Regions from separate parts of the Fictibacillus iocasae genome, predicted to be linked through region 2. Evidence: predicted binding sites of a transcription regulator. Region 2 holds the regulator's gene; the other holds the start of a gene.
The links. Region 2 encodes LexA, which represses DNA repair genes until DNA is damaged. Its sites were predicted from a motif close to CGAACATATGTTCG; they were not measured.
Positions count from the first base shown of each region.

Region 1: uvrB (excinuclease ABC subunit UvrB) is a predicted target of LexA. The motif match lies at 4,357-4,370, and genes of this name have one in related genera.

Region 1 is NZ_JBHTCP010000009.1:180,506-188,593, reverse strand. It holds gene ACFQPF_RS05125 (hypothetical protein) at 18-335, shown strand; gene ACFQPF_RS05120 (DinB family protein) at 354-827, shown strand; gene ACFQPF_RS05115 (sigma-70 family RNA polymerase sigma factor) at 929-1,486, shown strand; gene ACFQPF_RS05110 (DUF4030 domain-containing protein) at 1,476-2,525, shown strand; gene ACFQPF_RS05105 (DUF2198 family protein) at 2,717-2,947, shown strand; gene ACFQPF_RS05100 (sulfite exporter TauE/SafE family protein) at 3,119-3,985, opposite strand; gene uvrB (excinuclease ABC subunit UvrB) at 4,445-6,427, shown strand; gene uvrA (excinuclease ABC subunit UvrA) at 6,434-8,088, shown strand, end outside.
Region 2 is NZ_JBHTCP010000016.1:267,273-275,360, forward strand. It holds gene hflX (GTPase HflX) at 1-1,188, shown strand, start outside; gene ACFQPF_RS11255 (methionine gamma-lyase family protein) at 1,206-2,480, shown strand; gene ACFQPF_RS11260 (MerR family transcriptional regulator) at 2,675-3,079, shown strand; gene glnA (type I glutamate--ammonia ligase) at 3,111-4,445, shown strand; gene ACFQPF_RS11270 (STAS domain-containing protein) at 4,490-5,350, opposite strand; gene lexA (transcriptional repressor LexA) at 5,563-6,177, opposite strand; gene yneA (cell division suppressor protein YneA) at 6,333-6,602, shown strand; gene ACFQPF_RS11285 (YneB family resolvase-like protein) at 6,521-7,258, shown strand; gene ACFQPF_RS11290 (DUF896 domain-containing protein) at 7,359-7,598, shown strand; gene ACFQPF_RS11295 (HesB/YadR/YfhF family protein) at 7,701-7,985, shown strand.

The DNA of each region.
Region 1 (8,088 bases), on a different contig from region 2:
TAGCAGGAGGAAAGCTGATGGAACGCTATATGAACTATGCGAGACTAGTGATTTATTTGATTGCTGCAGCTGTAATTGGACTGCAGCAGGTGTTATCAAACCATCAGATGATTGCTATTAATAAGGTGCTGTTTGTTGCAGCGATGGCCGTGATCGCGCCCATCATTGTTTATGGTTTGAAAATTTTGCGGCCAGAGATGTCCAAGGCGATGAAAAGAGAGTCTTATTCCTCACAGACATTGTACCGTTTGCGCTATGTGATGGCAGCTGTGATGCTTGCGATGTTTGGTGCTTCACTCTATGTGTTTTACCTGACATATGAGGTCGTTTTTTAAAAAGAAAGGATGAGGAACGTGGAACAATCGATACAGCAGCTTTTTGCTTATCATGTCTGGGCTACTGAAAAAATGATGCAGCACTTGGAGACTGAGGCGGCGGTTGTTTTTAATAAGGAAATTGTCAGTGTATTTCCTTCTATTAAAGCGGTTGTTGATCATCTGATCGAGGTGGAGTATCTCTGGTTTTCTCGGATGACAGGGAGAGATGCATGTGCAGTCTATCCGGAATCACCAAATGAGGCGAGGCAGAAGCTGTCAACATTGCACGAAGAGATGACATTTTACATAAACAGCGTGGTCGCAAGTGAAGTCATTATGTATAACACATCACAGGGGGAAGCCTTTCAGAACACCGTTGAAGAGCTGTTCATACACCTCGTGAACCATGGTACGTATCACCGTGGCAATCTGTCAGCGATGCTGCGCCAGCAAGGTATTCCAGGTGCATCGACGGATTACATTTATTATTTAAGAGAACTTAAAGGTTAAATAAACTTTCGTTCGTGAGCAGATATTCTGCTCTTTCTTTATGAATTAATGCAACCGCACGTTAAAGTTTTCGTCAGTATGTGTGAAAGGGGGATGACGCATTGGCGATACGGGACGAAAAAGAGAAGGAACCATTACTTACAAAAGATGAGTATACACTCGATGAACTAATGGATACATACGGACAGCGTGTCTTGTGGCTGGCATTCTCGTATGTGAAAGATCGAGGCTTAGCAGAGGATATCACTCAGGATGTCTTTATCAGCTGTTATAAGAGCTTGCACCAGTTTCGGGGAGAGTCATCCATTAAAACTTGGATTTATCGGATTACCGTTAACCGCTGTAAGGATGTGATGAAAACGTGGGCGTTCAGAAGCAGAAAATTCACGAGCTTGCTGTTTGATGAACACGAAGGCCGTGATAAAAGTCCGGACACCATTTTGGTCGAAAAATTGGAGGCACATGAACTATCACAGCATGTCCTGGAACTTCCCGTCAACTATCGTGAAATGATTTATCTTCATTATTTTGAACACATGAAAATTGAAGACATCAGCACCTTGTTTTCTTTGAAACCTAATACTGTGAAAAGCAGGCTTCTTAGAGGAAGGCAGATGTTGAAGAAGAAGTACGAGGGAGGCGGACAATTTGGAAGATAAGCTGAACCATTTAGAAAAGATGATGAAAACGACGGTGCTGCGGGAAATCACGTTCGATCAAAAGCTGAAAAACAGGATTTCAAATGAATTACAGAAGAAAAAATCGGTGCGAAAACCCATTAACAAGGTGATGGGAACGGCTATAGCCGCAGCTGTTATTATCGGAAGTTTCTTTACAGCTGTAAACATCTCACCCGCATTTGCAGAGACCGTCTCCAAGCTGCCGCTGCTCAGCCTCATGTTTCATGAAAAGGATCCTGTTCAACTCGTTCACGAGGAATTGAGAGAGAAGAAGTACAACATTGATGCTGTGGGAGTAACATATCAGCCGAAAAAAGAAATGATGATCAGTATAGTTGGTTCAGATCAGTATTATCGAAAAGTGAAATACGAAGTGGAAAAAATAGCAGAATCCTTGTTAGCGAAAAACGGACTGGATGCCTACCGAGTGAAGGTTTATCAATCGATAGAATATGTTGATGAGCCGCAAAGTCCAGAGTGGATGCAGTGGGAAAAGGACGCCGAAACGCTGCGTGAAAGCATTAAAGCTGCTCTTGCTAAAGCAGGAATAAGTGTAAGGCAAGTGGATGTGAACACAGCTTCCCCTGATCTAGATGACAAGCGGGTTCAAATAGAGATAGTCGATACAGAAAAAAGAGTGCCGGAAATAAAATCCCTTATACGCAGCACGGTGAAGGATGCTGGATTTAAGGAAATGCCGATCGAAGTATATAAAATCAATCTAGCGAAACAGGAGCAAGAAGGCAGATGGTCCGATATTCTTAGCGCGATCAGCGTTGACCTGATGGGCAAGAAGGATTATCGCGTTACGGGACTCGGTTATTCGGTACATCCTTCACCACGAATTGAGATTCGGACAGAAGTGAAGAGCACCGATCCAGATGCTGAATCCTTCGCACGTGACCTGCATAACAAGGTCATACAATTTCTTCAGGAAGATGAGATGAAGAAAAAAGTGCGAGGAGATGATTACAAGATTGAGATACTAAGCCGCGATAAAAAAATCATCAGCGAGTAAATGAATCACCCCCTTGGCAGCGGCACAAGGGGGTATTTTGTTTGCATGAACAAACTATTTTACTGATGATAGACAGGCTGCTTCAAATTCTTCACACATCATTCGCAACAGTTCACTACTTTTCGTTTATAATAGAGGGTATGAGTGAAGTCTGCCGCTGGTGTGCGGCAGTGAGAGGGGAATTTTGATTCATGCTTGAGTATATTCTGGCAGGTCTGCTGCCGGTATTTTTTCTGCTATTGTTTAACCGTGTCCTGTTCTCCAAATATGTACCATTATTGATTACGCTGCTGATTCTAGTTTTCGGCTTCGACGGTTTTAATCGCCCGCTGGGACAGCAGATTATTGCGCTCGTTTCGACCGCAGTAGGCTTTTGGCTCGGCCTGAAAATCTTTAAAAAACAAAATAAAAAAGTAAGATAGACAGCGGATAATTTCTGCCGTCTATTTTTTTTACTTTAAGAAAGATAACTTTTTAACAGTGAAGGAATTCGACGCAGTCAAAAAGTTTAGGAAAAAAATATAAAAAAGGGCAACTAAGGCTGACTAAAAGACAAGGCGTCAGCCAAGTTTTCTTTAATTAAAAAACGTCCCCTAGTTGGTAGGAGACGTTTTTCGCCGCTGATAAGAAATCGTGTCTTTTACGAAAAGCAACAATAGAAAGGAAACATATCCGCCGAGCACCATGATGCCCGCTTCGTCCTGGTTCATCAGCTTCATCACTACAGATAGAAGCGTGACCACATACAGCAGTCCGAGGTAGTTCTTGATCTGTCTGTCATCATAGATGGAAGTCAGCTTCGCACCCAGCTGTCCGCCGATAAGGGCACCGATAATCAAGAACGCGCCGAGCTTAAAGTCAAGCGGTGTAGAGTACGCGTACGAAATGAAGCCTGCTGTCACGATGGCGAACACGCTCACAAGGCTTGTCCCTACCGCTTTGCGCGCGGGAAGATGCATCATTGAAATGAGCAATGGCACCATGATAAACCCGCCGCCAACACCAAGCGTCGTGGAGAGAAAACCGCCTGTAAATCCGATAAATAACGCTTTTGCCCAAGAAAATCGAAACGTTCCTCTTCCGCCTTCTTGTTTTGAAGACTTCATTAACAGGGAAAGAGCAAAATAGCCGAGCAAGATGATGTAAAGAATGGGGATGACCGTCTTGTCCAGCTTTTCCGCCTCAAGCCACAATACGAGAGGATGAGCCGCCTGTGTGGCCGCCACCCCTATCACGCCAAGGACAGCAGCCGTTTTCCAAAAAATATTGTTCATTTTCAAATGAGCATACACGCCAGAAACGCTCGTGCCAATCGAATACATCAGACTCGTCCCAATCGCCGTAACAGGCGGGAACCCAAACAAAATCAGCAGCGGCGTCAAAATAAACCCGCCCCCAACACCAAAAAAACCAGACAGCACACCAATCGCCATCCCAACCAAAACATAGATACTTTCCATAATGTATCTCCTTTAGTATTAAAGGCTATTACCTAAAAATTGTTGCATGTGATCCTTAGACTCTTAAAGCATTTTTTGTATGATTGTTAAAGTAATATTCTGAATGACTTAAATCACCTTCGAATACTTCACTGAAAGTTGATCGGAGTGAAAGGTGCCGACTCCAGCGGGATGAGTGAGACAGGTGAGACCCTTCAATGGCGCTTGGCTAGCGAAGGGGCTCACCGCTCACCCCGCGGAAAGCGTGCACCTGTAACGCAGATCAACAGCTTCGCTGATTTCTTTAATAAAACAAAGTTTTCAAATGTTTATCGTTTCCTTCTTCAGTCTAACGAAAGAATAATGATTTGAAAAGTTCCCAATAATTTCTGCGAATATCTGTTCGTAAATATTAGGAAAACGCCTAATTCATATGCTATACTTTTTACAGCCATATTTTAGGAACGGGGGTACAGAACGTTGAGCAAACCGTTTGAAATTGTATCAAAATACACGCCTCAGGGCGACCAGCCAGAAGCCATAAGGCAGCTGATAGAACGGCTGAATGAAGGCAAAAAGAAAATGACCTTACTCGGTGCGACCGGTACAGGAAAGACGTTTACCATCTCCAATGTGATCAAGGAAGTGAACAAGCCGACGCTTGTGATCGCCCATAACAAAACATTGGCCGGACAGCTTTACAGCGAATTGAAGGAGTTCTTTCCGAACAATGCTGTTGAGTATTTTGTTTCGTACTATGATTATTACCAGCCGGAAGCGTATATCGCGCATTCGGACACCTATATCGAAAAAGATGCGAGCATCAATGATGAGATCGACAAGCTCCGCCACTCGGCGACATCATCTTTGTTCGAGCGCAACGACGTCATCATCGTCGCATCGGTTTCCTGCATTTACGGCCTCGGTTCGCCGGAAGAATACAAAAGCCTCGTGATTTCACTGCGCACAGGCATGGAGAAGGACCGCGACCAGCTGTTGCGTGACCTGGTTGATACGCAATACAACCGAAACGACATCAACTTCACACGCGGAACGTTCCGTGTTCGCGGAGACGTTGTCGAGATCTTTCCGGCATCACGTGATGAGCATTGTTTGCGCGTTGAATTTTTCGGTGATGAGATCGACCGCATCACTGAAGTGGATGCGTTAACCGGAGAAATACTCGGCGAACGCAGCCATGTGGCCATCTTCCCGGCATCCCACTTCGTTACACGCGAAGAAAAGATGAAGCTTGCGATCGTCAGAATACAAGCCGAATTGGAAGAACGCTTAAAAGAGCTGAACGAAGCGGGTAAGCTGTTAGAAGCGCAACGTTTGGAGCAGCGCACGCGCTATGATCTTGAGATGATGGCCGAGATGGGTTTCTGCTCAGGCATCGAGAACTATTCGTTGCATTTGACGCTCCGGCCGATCGGCAGCACACCGTATACGCTGCTCGATTATTTTCCAGATGACTCGCTTATCGTGATCGACGAGTCGCACGTTACACTGCCGCAAATTCGCGGGATGTATAACGGTGACCAGGCGAGAAAGAACGTGCTTGTTGAACACGGATTCCGATTGCCATCAGCGAAGGACAACAGGCCGCTGACATTTGATGAATTCGAGCGGTACAACAAGTTCCAGCACATTTATGTATCAGCCACACCTGGTCCTTATGAGCTCGAGCATGCGCCAGAACCGATTCAGCAGATCATCCGTCCGACTGGACTGCTTGATCCGACGGTCGAAGTGCGGCCGATCAAAGGCCAAATCGATGACCTTGTCGGTGAGATCAATGCCCGCACAGAGAACAACGAAAGAGTGTTAGTGACGACATTAACGAAAAAAATGTCTGAGGATCTGACTGATTACCTGCTTGAGCTAGGCATTAAAGTGCGTTATTTGCATTCTGAGATCAAGACGCTAGAGCGAATTCAGATCATACGCGATCTGCGTCTTGGCGTGTTCGATGTGCTGGTCGGGATCAACCTGCTGCGGGAAGGGCTCGATATTCCAGAGGTTTCGCTCGTTGCGATTCTTGATGCGGATAAAGAAGGATTTCTCCGCTCCGACCGGTCGCTGATCCAGACGATCGGACGCGCGGCGCGTAACGCGAACGGCCATGTTATCCTGTACGCTGACAACATGACTCGTTCGATGCAGGTGGCGATTGAAGAAACGCAGCGGCGTCGTCAGACACAGATCGCTTATAACGAAGAACACGGCATCACGCCGACAACGATCAAGAAAGAAGTGCGCGATGTAATCCGTGCGACGCAGGCTTCAGAGGATTCGGGCACGTACGGTACAGCCGCACCAAAACAGAAAATGAGCAAAAAAGACCGCGAAGCTTTCATCGAACGCATGGAAAAAGAGATGAAAGATGCGGCAAAGAACCTTCAGTTCGAACGAGCCGCAGAGCTTCGTGACTTGATTCTTGAACTGAAAGCGGAAGGATGATCCACATTGGCAGCCAACCAAAATTTAACCGTCAAGGGTGCTCGCGCCCATAACTTAAAAAATATAGATGTGACGGTTCCACGTGACAAGCTTGTTGTCCTGACAGGCTTGTCCGGATCCGGGAAATCATCGCTCGCATTTGATACGATCTATGCGGAAGGCCAGCGCAGATACGTAGAATCTTTGTCTGCCTATGCCCGCCAATTTCTCGGGCAAATGGACAAGCCGGACGTCGATTCGATCGAGGGGCTTTCTCCGGCCATTTCCATTGATCAGAAAACGACGAGCCGCAACCCGCGTTCTACCGTCGGGACGGTTACCGAAATTTACGACTACTTGCGCCTGTTGTTCGCCCGTATCGGCCGTCCGGTTTGTCCGACACACGGTGTGGAGATCACGTCGCAGACGATTGAGCAGATGGTTGACCGGATACTGGAATATCCGGAGCGAACGAAGCTTCAGATCCTCGCTCCCGTCGTATCGGGCCGAAAAGGCGAGCATGTAAAAGTGCTCGAAGACATCAAGAAACAAGGATACGTCCGTGTCCGTATTGATGGCGAGATGCGTGAGGTGTCGGAAGAAATCTCGCTTGAAAAGAACAAAAAGCATTCGATCGAAGTGGTCGTTGACCGCATCGTCATAAAAGAAGGCATCATGACTCGTTTATCTGACTCACTCGAAACAGCTCTGAATCTAGCAGAAGGAAGCGTGATCGTCGACGTGATGGGCGAGGAAGAGCTTTTATTCTCTCAAAATCATGCCTGTCCGTATTGCGGTTTCTCGATCGGTGAGCTTGAGCCTAGACTGTTTTCGTTCAATAGCCCGTTCGGTGCCTGCCAGTCGTGTGACGGACTCGGTGTGAAGCTAGAAGTCGACTCCGAACTCGTTATTCCCGATTGGTCGCGTTCGCTCAAGGATCATGCCATCGCACCATGGGAGCCGGTTTCATCGCAATATTACCCGCAGCTGCTTGAGAGCATCGCCACACATTTCGGCATCGACATGGAGGTTCCGGTAGAAGAGCTGCCGAAAGATCAGATCGATAAAATTCTAAACGGTAGCACGAAGGACCGCATACTTTTCACGTACCGTAATGATTTCGGACAGGTGCGTAAGAACGAAATCATTTTCGAAGGCGTGCTTTCCAATATTGAACGGCGTTACCGCGAAACGAGCTCTGACTATATTCGTGAGCAAATGGAAGGATACATGGCACAAAAGCCTTGTCCAAAATGCAAAGGCCACCGATTAAAGAAAGAAGCGTTGTCAGTCTTAATCAACGGCAAGCATATCGGTGAGACGACTCAGCTTTCCATCACAGAAGCGAACAAGTTCTTCAGCAGCCTGGAGCTGACAGAAAAAGAGCAGGCGATCGCCAAGCTCATTCTGCGCGAAATCATTGACCGTTCTGGCTTTCTTATCAACGTCGGTCTGGACTATTTAACGTTCAGCCGTGCAGCCGGGACGCTATCCGGAGGGGAAGCGCAGAGAATCAGGCTCGCGACACAGGTCGGTTCCCGTTTGATGGGCGTCCTTTACATTTTGGACGAGCCGTCAATCGGCTTGCATCAGCGTGATAACGACCGTCTCATCCGGACGTTGGAAGAGATGAGAAGCCTCGGGAACACACTGATCGTCGTCGAGCATGACGAAGATACGAT
Region 2 (8,088 bases):
AGGCAGACTGACGAGCATTTTTTTTATTCACTCGACGAACTAAAATCATTGACCGAAACAGCTCAAGGAACGGTCGCGGCCGTTGTGACACAGAAGAGGGACCGTTATGATTCGGCTACCTATATCGGGAGCGGAAAAATTGAGGAGATCGTAGCACTTGAGAGCGAGCTTGAAGCAGATTTGATCATCTTTAATGGTGAGCTTACTCCTAGCCAAAACCGTAACCTTTCTCGCAGCTTGTCCGCTCGTGTAATTGACAGGACTCAGCTTATTCTTGATATTTTTGCCATTCGTGCCCGTTCCCGTGAAGGCAAGCTTCAAGTGGAGCTCGCTCAGCTCGAATACATGCTGCCAAGGCTCTCTGGGATTGGGTCAACGATGTCCAGGCTAGGAGCAGGAATCGGTACAAGGGGACCGGGTGAGACGAAACTTGAGAAAGACAGGCGCCACATACGCGTCCGCATCCATGAACTGAAACGGTCTCTCACTCAGATCGCGAGCCACCGGGACAGGCACCGAGACCGAAGGAAAACAGCCGGAGTGATTCAAGTCGCTCTTGTCGGATATACGAACGCAGGTAAATCGACGATCTTTAACAGGCTGACCGAAGCCGGTACCTATGAAGAGAACCAGCTTTTCGCAACACTTGATCCGCTCACTCGCAAGCTGAAGCTTCCACACGGTCTGAGCGTGCTGGCAAGCGATACAGTAGGTTTTATACAAGATCTGCCCACTTCTCTTATTGCCGCTTTTCGTTCTACGCTTGAAGAAGTGAAGGAAGCCGATCTTCTTTTGCATGTGATCGATGGGTCACATGAAGACAGGGTGCAGCACGAACGTACCGTGAACAAGATTTTAAACGAGCTAGGCGCTTCAAGTATACCTGTACTGACGGTCTTTAATAAGAAAGATTTGTTTGCAGAAGGCTTCGTGCCTTCAGGGACATCATCACTATCTATTTCTGCTCTTCATAATGAAGATATTGCCATTCTTCGTGAGAGGACGGAAAAAGAAATCATGAAGCTGATGGAATATTATCATATCGAGGTACAGGCGAGTGATGGCAAATGGCTTTCGGAATTAAAGTCTGCCACCATCCTGATGCATCAGTCATTTAATGAAGACAAAGGGGTCTATGAATGCAAGGGCTACGCCCCGAAAGATTATCACTTTCCAAAAAGCAATTGAAGCAAAAGGAGCACAGCATGTTCACACTATTTAAACATGGCAGCGTATTAGAGGAGCTTAGCCATAAGGCAGAAGCAGCAATAAAGGAGCAGCATAAAGAAATTGACCGCATTTCAGAGTACAATCAGCTGAAGGTTCTCAAAAGCTTTCAAGAAAACCGGGTCGGCGATCACCACTTTCATCCATCTACAGGATACGGATATGATGACAATGGCCGAGACACGTTAGAAAACGTCTATGCTGATGTCTTTAAAGCTGAAGCAGCAATTGTCCGCCCGCAAATTATTTCAGGCACTCATGCGATCTCTCTCTCTCTTTTTGGTGTGCTGCTTCCGGGCGATGAACTTCTTTATATTACAGGAAAACCTTATGACACTCTTGAAGAGATCGTAGGACTTAGAGGGACAGGTACAGGCTCGCTAAAAGAGCTTGGAATCGGTTATCAGCATGCAGATCTCACGCCAGACGGCGAAATCGATTACGAAGCCGTAAGACGGATGATCCATAAAAATACGAAGATGATCGGCATACAGCGCTCAAAAGGATATGCAGACCGTCCATCGTTCACGATAGCCCAAATCACTGAGATGATCGGGTTTGTTAAATCCATCAAGCCTGACGTCATTGTTTTCGTTGATAACTGCTACGGCGAGTTTGTGGAAGAAAAAGAGCCGATTGAAGCAGGTGCTGACCTGATCGCTGGATCTTTAATCAAAAACCCTGGAGGAGGGCTTGCGAAAACGGGAGGGTACATAGCAGGAAGAAAGGACCTTGTAGAACGCTGCGGCTTCCGCCTGACTTCTCCGGGCATCGGAACGGAGGCAGGGGCCTCTCTTTATAGTCTGCTTGAAATGTATCAAGGTTTTTTTCTGGCGCCTCACGTTACAGCTCAAGCTTTGAAAGGGGCAGTATTCACAGCGGCCTTTCTTGAAAGCGTTGGGATGAGCACAAACCCTGCTTATGACAGCAAAAGGACCGATTTGATTCAATCAGTCATCTTCCACGACAGAGAAAGGATGATCGCGTTTTGCCAGGCGATTCAAACATCGTCTCCTGTAAACAGTTTTGCTGTACCATATCCTGGCTACATGCCAGGATATGAAGATGATGTGATCATGGCTGCAGGAACGTTCATCCAAGGAGCCAGCATCGAACTTACAGCAGATGGACCGCTCAGACCGCCATACATTGCGTTCGTTCAGGGCGGATTAACATACGAACATGTGAAAATATCCATCCTTTCAGCTGTAGACGAGCTGCTCGACAAGAAAATGATTGCAGTGAGCGAATAAAGTAATCATAAACGGACTAACAATGGCACAGTCAAATTTGTTAGTCCGTTTTTTTGTTTCAAAACAGGAGAATGTTGTTTAGTCAGCTCACTTTAGGGTGCATCAGAAAAAAATAATGTTAATTTTCCTCACATGTGTTGACATGTTAGAAGATATCACATAAGATATCATTAGTTGAAGGGAGGGCGCACATTATGAATGACCATAACCGAAGAAATATGCCGCTGTTTCCAATCAGCATTGTCATGCAGCTGACCGAGCTGTCAGCACGCCAGATCCGCTATTATGAAGAACATGAGCTGATTCATCCGGCACGGTCTGATGGAAACCGCAGGCTGTTTTCTTTCAATGACGTTGATAAGCTGCTTGAGATCAAAACACTGCTTGAACAAGGCGTGAACATGGCCGGAATCAAACGCGTGTTTGAACTAAACAGCCAGGCAGCGGCCCAGCTCCTTCATCAGGCTCAAAAAAACAATCAAGAAGAAATTACTGAATCAGCGATTTACCGCCAGCTCAAACGCGAGCTGCTTCATGGCGGAAGGTTCGGAAAAGCTTCTTTGATACAGGGAGAATTATCCCGTTTTATGAAACAATAATCTTGTAACCAACATTTAGGAGGAGATTGTTTTGGCTAAATTCACTAAAGAAGACATTACAAAAAAAGTGCAAGAAGAAGGCGTCCGTTTTATCCGCCTGCAGTTCACTGACCTATTAGGCGTAATTAAAAATGTAGAGATCCCAGTAAGCCAGCTCGAAAAAGCGTTGGATAACAAGATGATGTTTGACGGTTCTTCAATCGAAGGATTCGTTCGCATCGAAGAATCAGATATGTACCTTTATCCTGATCTTGACACCTTTGTTGTGTTTCCATGGACTTCTGAAAAGGGAAAAGTTGCCCGTCTGATCTGCGATATCTACAATCCTGACGGAACACCGTTTGCGGGAGATCCTCGCGGCGTTTTAAAACGTGTTCTAAAAGAGATGGAAGAGCTTGGCTATACGGATTTCAATATCGGGCCAGAGCCGGAATTCTTCTTGTTCAAAAATGATGAAAAAGGCGAGCCGACGCTTGAACTTAACGATAAAGGCGGATACTTTGACCTTGCACCAACTGACCTTGGCGAAAACTGCCGCCGTGATATCGTGCTAGAACTTGAGGACATGGGCTTTGAAATCGAAGCATCTCACCATGAGGTAGCTCCTGGTCAGCACGAGATCGATTTCAAATACGCGGATGCAATCGCTACTTGTGACAACATTCAGACGTTCAAACTTGCTGTCAAAACGATTGCTCGCAAGCATGGACTTCACGCTACATTCATGGCGAAGCCGCTGTTTGGTGTGAACGGTTCAGGAATGCACGCGAACATGTCTTTGTTCAAAGGCAGTGAGAACGCGTTTTATGATGAAAGCACAGAAACTGGCATGAGTGAAACAGCGATGCAGTTCCTTGCAGGGATCTTGAAGCACGCTCAAGACTTTACGGCTGTGACGAATCCTACGGTTAACTCTTATAAGCGTTTAGTACCTGGCTACGAAGCGCCTTGTTATGTTGCGTGGTCTATGAGAAACCGCAGCCCGCTCATCCGTATCCCGGCTTCGCGCGGCGTTTCAACTCGTATTGAGGTGCGCAGTGTAGATCCAACGGCTAACCCTTACTTGGCGATGGCTCTCCTGCTTTCAGCTGGTCTTGACGGAATCAAGAACAAGCTTCAGGCTCCTAAAGCGATCGACCGCAACATCTATGTGATGGATAAGGAAGAGCGCGAAGAAGCAGGAATTAAAGATCTTCCGGCTACATTAAAAGAAGCTCTAGAAAACTTGAAGAGAAATGAAATCATGATGAACGCTCTCGGTGAGCATGCTGCAGAACACTTTATCGAAGCAAAAGAGATCGAATGGGATATGTTCCGCACACAAGTTCACCCTTGGGAACGCGAACAATATATGAGCATGTATTAAGAGAGTAGAAACCCCTGATGCAGACGCATCAGGGGTTTTTCTCTCTAAAGATTCCGGTTAAGAGTGAATCCGATATGGGAAAGGGCACTTTCCACATTATTAACGATGATAATATTTTTAAAGTCCATAGACGTGTCGAGAGTTTTTATTGCCAGGTCAGGTCTGAAGCCGGTAAGGATCGGTGTCACACCGATTAATGTTAACAGCTTCACGATATTCAGCAAGTGCCCGCTCACATTTTGATCAATATCGCTGATTCCGGACAAGTCAATAATCATATGATCAAGTGAGCGTTGAATACAGTTCTCCAAAGTAGTTTGGATAATGATTTCTGCGCGAGTTTCACTAATTTCTCCGATCACAGGTAATATGGCTACACCTTTGGTTAACGGAACGATTGGTACAGACAGCTCTTTTATCTCTTTATTCGCACGATCCAGTTCAAGAACATATGTTAATAACGATGACATCGTTTGAAACAGTTCGATATGCTGATCGGTAAATTGAAGCTTGTTCTTATCAAGGCCGCATATCGTTCCATAGTTCTCGCCATTTTCGTAATAGATGGGTATGGCGATGAAGCTGCCTCCCCCTAAGTTAGTCGTAACACCCAGGTGCTTTGTAAGGCGGTTTTCCGTTATATCTTCAATGGTCAATATTTCATGGCCATGGTCGACACTTATTTTACAAAAGGTTTCTTCAAAGGGGAGAATGGTGCCTTCTGTTAATAGAATCTCTTCACGGTTGAGCACTTTCTGAATTTCATTCACCTGTTTATCGTTTTTTGCCACGAATAAAGTGTTAATATTGATCAGCTTGCTCATGAAATATAGAATGTTCTGTGCCGCTTCTTCAAAGTTATGTACCGATTTAAGCTTCATGGATTGCGTGTATATACTGGACACATCTTACCAACCTTTCTTTCTCTATTGAAATTACCTTCAATAAATACCCTTAACCGTAAATTTAAAACAAAAATGCTTCTTTTCTTAAATGACGAAAATCGTCCAAAGAAAAGAAGCATGTATAGAATACCTGGCTGTCGCCAAGACGTTAAGCCAGCCTCATCAACAAGTTATGCATTCTTAAAGAAAAAAACCGCCAAATGGCGGTTCTTTTAGTGGATTGTTCGATAAACACCGATAACTTTCCCGAGAATTTTTACAGAAGGAAGCAGGATAGGGGCCATCGATGAATTTTCAGGCTGAAGGCGAATATGATCCTTTTCCTTGAAAAAGCGCTTTACTGTAGCTTCATCGTCTTCTGTCATCGCAACAATGATGTCTCCGTTGTTCGCTGTCTGCTGCTGTTTAACAACGACCAAATCATGATTGAGAATGCCAGCTTCGATCATACTGTCACCAACAACTTTAAGCATGAAAACTTGATCATCTCCTACCATATGTTCGGGGAGAGGGAAATAATCTTCCACATTTTCCACCGCGCTTATTGGAAGACCAGCTGTTACCTTCCCGATGACAGGGATCTGGATGCTTTTATTTGCCTCGAAGTTATCTTCCAGACCGAGTACCTCAATGGCTCTTGGTTTTGTTGGGTCTCTTCTTATGAGCCCTTTCTTCTCCAATCGTGCCAGGTGGCCATGCACTGTAGAACTAGATGCAAGTCCCACTGCTTCACCAATTTCCCTAACAGAAGGCGGATAGCCTTTTTGATTGACTTCCAGCTTGATGAAATCCAGGATATCAAGCTGTCTTCTGGATAATTTAGACATGACGCCACCTCATTTACTGAAATCTCTTAAAAAAAGTATAGCATGGGAAAACTAAGGATACAAACATAAGTTCGAGAAAAAAGTTGACGCGAACAAATGTTCTGTGATAAATTAAGATCACAAATACAAACGAACGTTCGGCAGGAGGGTTAAAAATGAAAAATGGCATACTTCATATTTTATTCTTTATAATGGTGGCAGGGCTTATGGTGTTTTCAGCAGCTGACTTGTCTGCAGAAGAAAACCATTACCAAACAGTGACAGTACAAGAGGGTGAATCTCTTTGGAGCATCTCTGAAAAGCTGCAGCATAAGCACTCATTAGAAGCAAGGGAGTTTATTTCATGGGTAGAAAAGAAAAACAATCTACATACAGCGAAGCTCGTTCCTGGGCAGAAGCTGATCATTCCGGTAAAGAGCAGCTAGGTGATAAACGGAACGCGGTGCTTTACGCCCGTGTAAGTACAGATAAAGAGGAGCAAGAGTCTTCGTTAGAGAGGCAGATTGAAGAACTGCGGGAACTTGCCATGCAGCATAACTTGAACGTGACAGCGGTTATTTCTGAAACAGCGAGCGGATTCAGCTTAGATCGCGATGGCATGCTTGAAGTGCTCGATATGGCCAGAGAAGGCGAATTCGATTGTCTGCTGATCCAAGACGAAACAAGAATCGGAAGAGGAAAGGTAAAGATGGCTATCCTGCACCATTTGATCAAGTTCAACAAAAAAATTTATACCTATGCCGGATCAGGAGAATACAACCTGTCTGAAGCAGATGAAATGGTGTTTGAGATTGTTTCGGCAGTTGAGGAATATCAGCGCAAGCTGCATAATATGAAAATCCGCCGCGGGATGAAAAAAGCGGTTCAGAACGGCTACCGTCCGGAAAAAAATCTGCACAATTTAAGGCAGGGCGGCAGAGAGAAGAAAGAAGCGCCTATATTGGAAATTGTTCGGCTGAGAGAAAAAAAGCTCACGTTTAAAGATATTGCTTTAACGTTGAACGGCCTTGGATACGATATTTCAAAAGCGACTGTGAATAGAAGATATATTGAATATATGGAAACAGAAGCAAAAGAGTAGCCATAACCGCCGATTTTTTGTACGATAGTGGAAGTGCATCACCGTTGTTTCAGGCTGGACGTATGAAGCCAATAAAGGGATGCTATGAAAAGGAGTGTTGATGATGCTTCCAAAAACAAAAATCGACCGTATAAACGCACTGGCGAATAAAGCAAAAAAAGACGGATTGACTATAGAAGAAAGCAACGAACAAAAAGCTCTTCGAAAAGAATACATCCAGACTTTCAGAAAGTCATTTGTTACAGATCTTCAGTCCATCACGTTTGTGGATCCAAACGGTGAGGATGTAACACCTGAAAAGTTAAAGCAGAGTAAAAATCAAGGTCAGATCAAGCATTAAGAAAAAATCCGCAGATGCCATTGTGCAGAAGCGGATTTTTTTGTTGCATAATTTTCTGAAAAGTATATACTGTTATATAACAACACATGAAAGGGTGATATTGTGGCATTTTCAATTTCGAGTAATGCAGCAGCACTGTACAGGGATATGGAACTTGGGGCGAAGGAAGGCATCCGGCTGTTCGTGAAGTATGCAGGAAGCGGCGACAGCGGCGGATTCTCACTCGGAGCGGCTCCAGGCACCCCGGGTGAAGAGGATTATGTTCAAGAAGTAGAGGGCCTTCGTTTCTTTGTGAAGCCTCATGAGCTATGGCTCGTCGATAACATGAAAATGGATTATGATCAAGACAGCGACCGAATGATGTGTGAGTTTCCAGGACTCGCTTAATAAAGCGGAATAAATTTTAAAGAAGCCTGTGTTATATTACAGGCTTCTTTTTGTATGATGAGATGCATAGTTGCAAACAATAATCAACGTGCTATAACTGTTT